DNA from 2 places in the Bacillus sp. LH1 genome. Region 1 is predicted to be linked to the other one. Evidence: riboswitches for the same ligand, from Rfam matches in the RefSeq annotation. Region 1 holds a riboswitch; the other holds the start of a gene.
The links. A riboswitch is a leader RNA that binds a small molecule or an ion and turns the genes downstream of it on or off. The one in region 1 is predicted to bind thiamine pyrophosphate.
Positions count from the first base shown of each region.

Region 2: another riboswitch for thiamine pyrophosphate. It lies ahead of thiM (hydroxyethylthiazole kinase); the one in region 1 lies ahead of thiC (phosphomethylpyrimidine synthase ThiC).

Region 1 is NZ_CM175007.1:5,089,694-5,092,909, forward strand. It holds gene thiC (phosphomethylpyrimidine synthase ThiC) at 1-1,412, opposite strand, end outside; TPP riboswitch at 1,525-1,640, opposite strand; gene lldP (L-lactate permease) at 1,712-3,216, opposite strand, start outside.
Region 2 is NZ_CM175007.1:429,027-432,242, reverse strand. It holds gene thiE (thiamine phosphate synthase) at 1-639, opposite strand, end outside; gene thiM (hydroxyethylthiazole kinase) at 655-1,464, opposite strand; TPP riboswitch at 1,537-1,649, opposite strand; gene topB (DNA topoisomerase III) at 1,859-3,216, shown strand, end outside.

The sequences.
Region 1 (3,216 bases):
TACGTAATAACACCCGTGCGTACATCATCTTTGTTTGGCAAACCTAAATGTTCTTTCGGCGTTACATAACAAAGCATCGCTGTTCCAAACCAGCCAATCATCGCAGCTCCAATTGCAGATGTAATATGGTCATAACCTGGTGCAATATCTGTCGTTAGCGGCCCAAGTGTGTAAAACGGCGCGCCCTGACAAATATCAAGCTCTTTCTCCATATTCTCTTTAATTAAGTGCATCGGTACGTGTCCAGGTCCTTCAATCATAACTTGCACATCATGTTTCCAAGCAATTTTGGTTAATTCACCAAGTGTTTCAAGCTCAGAAAACTGTGCTTCGTCATTTGCATCTGCAATAGACCCTGGACGTAATCCATCTCCAAGAGAGAACGAAACATCGTACTGCTTCATAATTTCACAAATCTCTTCAAAGTGAGTATATAGGAAGTTTTCTTTATGATGGAATAGACACCACTGCGCCATAATCGAACCACCGCGCGAAACGATACCTGTCGTACGCTTTGCCGTGATTGGAATGTAACGAAGCAATACACCAGCGTGAATTGTAAAGTAATCAACGCCTTGCTCCGCCTGCTCAATTAACGTATCACGATATACTTCCCACGTTAAATCTTCTGCAATTCCGTTTACCTTTTCAAGCGCTTGATAGATCGGTACAGTTCCAACTGGTACAGGTGCGTTACGAATAATCCACTCACGCGTCGTATGAATATTTTTACCTGTAGATAAATCCATAATCGTATCTGCACCCCAGCGCGTTGCCCATGTCATCTTCTCTACTTCTTCTGCAATCGAAGAAGATACAGCTGAGTTTCCGATATTCGCATTTACCTTCACATGAAAATTACGCCCGATGATCATCGGTTCAGCTTCTGGATGATTAATATTCGCTGGTAAAATAGCGCGGCCTTCTGCGATTTCCTTACGAACAAACTCCGGCTCTACCCCTTCACGAATCGCAACATACTCCATCTCAGACGTAATAATGCCATTACGTGCATAGTGCATTTGCGTAACGTTTGCACCTTGCTTTGCTCTAAGTGGCTTGCGATCCATCTGCGGGAAAACAGGTGTATGTTTCGAAGCCACTTTCACACCGTCATCCTCTGGTTTCACTTCACGCCCTTCGTATGCTTCTACATCACCACGCCCCATAATCCAAGAATGGCGCGGCGTTGGAATCCCCTTTTCTAACTCCACTTTATACTCAGGATCCGTATAAGGGCCGCTCGTATCATACACACGAATTGGCGGATTTGGAACGCCATTTGTTTCGCTTTGTTCAATCTCACGCATCGGTACTTTCATGCCTTCTCGTGGCCCATCCACATATACTTTCTTACTCCCTGGTAAACTCGATTTCAATTCAATTTGCTCAGCTGAAACAGATTGTTTCATAATTTTTGTTGCCCCCCTGTTCGTGACAAGGACGAGATATGGCCAGCGCATGCCAAAATAAAAAGAGCCAGGTCCATAAAAAAATAAGGACCTGGCTCATAAAGACATCATTATGTAAAGCCGTTAACTTCCCTACGCTGGTACGAGCCAGATCAGGTCCAAAGGGTTAAGAAGTTCACGCGCTTCTCTCTCAGCCTACGCATACGTTAGGCACCCCTAGTTTATCACTGATTTAATTTTCAATACTTTCCCATCATACACCATAATCTGAAAAATTCAAAGCTTATTTCTTTTGCTCTTTACGGAATCATCCACGTTAAATAATACGCCTGCACATACGTCATAATACCAACAATAATTACGAAGAATAAGCTATGCTTCACTGTAAAACGGAACAAATCCGATTCTTTTCCAGCAAGACCAACCGCTGCACAAGCGATCGCAATCGACTGCGGGGAAATCATTTTACCTGTTACACCGCCTGTTGTATTTGCTGCAACGAGAAGCACTTCAGATACGCCGACTTGCTGCGCTGTAATGGCTTGTAAATTTGAGAACAGTGCATTCGCAGACGTATCAGACCCTGTTAGGAATACGCCAATCCAGCCTAAGAATGGTGAGAAGAACGGGAATAGGCCGCCAGTTCCGGCTAATGCTAACGCTAACGTAGAAGATAGACCAGAATAGTTTGCGATAAATGCAAACCCTAGTACGAATCCGATAGATAGAATTGGCATTTTTAATTCGCTTAACGTTTCTTTAAATGTCACTACTGCATCTTTTACATTCATTTTCAAAATAAACATGGAAATGATACAAGCAATTAAAATCGCCGTTCCGGTTGCTGATAATACATCAAACTTCAAAATTGCCTCGTAAGGCGTTGATTTATTTACAATCGGCTCTGCTTTCATTACTAGATTATGCAGACCTGGAATTTCAAACTTAAATACAAGACTTGCTAAAGCCCCTCCTGGAGCGAATAATGCCTTAAAGAAACTTTGGCTCCAAATGACTACCATAACCGTTAATACGATAAATGGAGACCATGCCTTCACTACTTTTCCAAACGTTAATTTCGGCATCGATGCTACTGTCGTTGTTGCTGCTACTTCACTATTTGCTTGCCCGGATTGATAAATTTCTTTCGGCTGCCAAACTTTTAAGAACAGCGCTAAACTAATTAAACTTACAAGTGCCGATGTAATATCCGGAAGTTCTGGTCCTAAAAATGTCGCTGTAATGAACTGCGTAATCGCAAATGAACTACCCGCTACAAATAACGCAGGCCACGTTTGTCGTACCCCCTTAAATCCATCCATTAAAAATACGATAAAGAATGGCACAAATAATGATAGGAACGGTAATTGATGCCCAGCCATTTGTCCAATTTTATGTGGATCAATACCTGTTACTTGTCCAGCAACTGTAATCGGAATTCCCATCGCTCCGAACGCCACTGGTGCAGTATTTGCAATCAAACAAAGACCTGCTGCGTATAAAGGATTTAACCCAAGCCCCGCAAGAAGTGCTGCTGTAATCGCTACTGGTGCCCCAAATCCTGCCGCTCCTTCTAAAAATGCTCCAAATGAAAATCCAATTAAAATAACAAGTAGACGATGATCGTTCGTAATCGATAATACCGATGCACGAATCACATCGAATTGACCTGTTTTCACAGAAATTTTATATAAAAATACCGACATAATGATAATCCAAGCAATTGGCCATAATCCGTATAAGAAACCATATCCGGTCGCTGCCATTGCCATCGTGAACGGCATTTTATAAGCGAATAACGCTA
Region 2 (3,216 bases), 710 kb from region 1:
TTCAGCTAATTTTCTCGTACTTTCATACGCAGATTCAGCTAAACTAATTGCTGAAATAACTGAAACACCGTCCGCACCCGCTTCTATAACTGCCGCTGTATTTTCAATTGTAATCCCACCAATACCAACGATTGGCACTGTAATTCCTTGTTCTCTAAAATAGGCTAATCCTTTCGTTCCTTGAACCGCTTTCGTATCTTTTTTCGTACTCGTTGGGAAAATAGGTCCAACGCCTAAATAATCTGCTCCATTTTCGATTGCAAAGCGTGCTTCTTCAATTGTATGAGCAGATACGCCGATAATTTTATCTCCCATTTTTTCACGAACAGATGTAATTCCTTCATCATCTTGTCCGACATGAACACCATCTGCATCTAATTCAATGGCTAATTCTACATCATCATTTACAATGAAAGGAACACTATATTCATTACAAAGCGTCTGCAATTCTTTTGCAAAGCGCACTCTATCTTCTCCGATTAAAGAACCTTCCCCCTTCTCGCGAAACTGAAAAATTGTCACTCCACCATCTAACGCTTCTTTCAATACAGCTAAAGGATCCCTCGTGCAGTTATTACTTCCCATAATAAAATACACTTGCAATAGCTTAGACATTTTATCTATTTCAATGCGTGCCATTTCTTTCACTCCCTCTTACTCTAACTCCTCAATCTTTCCATACTTCTCAATATCACTAGAAGTAGTATTCGCTAACTGATTTAAAAATTCAATTTGGAAACTACCAGGTCCCTTTTCCACAGTCTTAGCAGCTGCCAGTTCCGAAGCTACACCATAAAACGTTAATGCTGCTACTGCTGCTTTTACATAATCTTTTTCCACTGCTACAAATGCTCCTATTACAGAAGTTAGTAAACAACCTGTTCCCGTAACTTTCGTTAAAATAGGGTGACCATTTCGAATAACAATAGTTCTCTCTCCATCTGTAACAACATCTTCTTTTCCAGTAATGACCGCAACTGTATTTAGTTCATCTGCTGCCTGCCTTGCAATACTTACAACATTGCCATTTCCAGTACCAGCGTCTACCCCTTTAATTTCCCATCTCTCATTAATAACGTTCGCTATTTCAGCTGCATTTCCGCGAATACTCGCTAATTCAATTTCAGCCGGAATATGTCTCGCAACTTCTGTCCGATACGATGTTGCTCCTGCACCAACTGGATCAAACAGTACTGGTACATTGTTCACATTTGCTGATTTACCGGCAAGTAACATCGCTTCTACTTCTTCAGGACGAAGTGTTCCCATATTTAATACTAACGCTCCAGCAATGCTAGCCATTTCTGCCACTTCTTCTTTTGCATACGCCATTACAGGCGATGCCCCAAGTGCCAACAAACCGTTAGCAGTAAAATTTGTTACAACAACATTTGTAATATTATGAACAAGCGGATTAGATTCTCTCACCAAATCCACTACTTTACTAATTTCTTTCATATTCATCCTTTTCATCTCCTAACTATAATGATGGGAGATACACAAAAAGACACTTTGCGCGTACGCAAAGTGCCTGAATATGTGCTTTTACACTCTCCCTACGCTGGCATTATCCAACAGGTTCAAATGGTCAATGACGGACTAGTAGCCATACTCTCAGTTTGTATCCACAAACTCCCATGTGTTTCTTATTCATCTACTTCAAAGTCTACTCTTATTCTAGTAAAATAACAAGTTCTTTACTTTTCTATTTGATATAGAGGCAACTGATAAAGTGAAACTTTAATCAGTTGGGATTTTGTTAACTCCATTAAAAACAGCTGAAATATGGAGCGAAACTGAATCTCAAGAAGATGTATGCTATATTTAACTTATGGAAATTTGAAAGGATGTTTTTAATATGTCAAAAAGCGTTGTAATCGCTGAAAAACCTTCCGTTGCACGAGATATTGCTCGTGTACTGAAGTGTGATAAAAAAGGAAACGGCTATCTTGAGGGTAATAAATATATTGTAACTTGGGCTTTAGGTCATCTCGTTACATTAGCAGATCCAGAAAGTTATGATGTGAAATATAAAAAGTGGAATTTAGAAGATTTACCGATGCTACCTGAGCGTTTGAAATTAACGGTTATTAAACAAACTGGTAAACAATTTAATGCTGTAAAAAGTCAGCTACTTAGAAAAGATGTAAATGAAATTATTGTGGCAACAGACGCTGGACGTGAAGGGGAATTAGTCGCACGCTGGATTATCGATAAAGTTAAGCTAAATAAACCAATCAAACGTTTATGGATTTCTTCTGTAACCGATAAAGCAATTAAAGATGGTTTTGCAAATTTAAAACCAGGTAAAGCCTATGACAATTTATACGCTTCAGCAGTTGCGCGTTCAGAAGCTGACTGGTATATCGGTCTTAATGCAACTCGTGCTTTAACGACTCGCTTTAATGCCCAGTTAAATTGCGGCCGTGTACAAACCCCTACTGTTGCTATGATTGCTAGTCGTGAGGATGAAATAAAGAACTTCAAAGCACAAACTTACTACGGCATCGAAGCTCAAACAATGGAGAAGCTCAAACTTACTTGGCAAGATGCAAATGGCAATAGCCGTAGTTTTAATAAAGAAAAAATCGATGGTATTGTAAAACGTTTAGATAAACAAAATGCTACTGTTGTGGAAATTGATAAGAAACAGAAGAAGTCATTCTCTCCTGGTCTTTACGATTTAACTGAATTGCAACGTGATGCGAATAAAAAGTTCGGTTACTCTGCTAAAGAAACATTAAATATTATGCAAAAATTGTATGAACAGCATAAAGTACTAACGTACCCTCGTACAGATTCACGCTACATTTCATCTGATATCGTTGGAACACTTCCAGAACGTCTAAAAGCATGTGGTGTTGGAGAATACCGTCCCTTCGCACATAAAGTATTACAAAAGCCTATCAAACCTAACAAATCATTTGTTGATGATAGTAAAGTAAGCGATCATCATGCGATTATTCCAACAGAAGGATACGTTAACTTCTCAGCATTCACAGATAAAGAACGCAAAATTTATGATTTAGTTGTAAAACGTTTCTTAGCTGTGTTATTCCCGGCATTCGAATATGAGCAACTAACGTTACGCACAAAGGTTGGCAATGAAACGTTCATTGCGCGCGGAAAAACAATTCTACATGCCGGTTGGAAAGAAGTATATGAAAATCGCTTTGAAGATGATGATGTAACTGATGACGTAAAAGAGCAACTTCT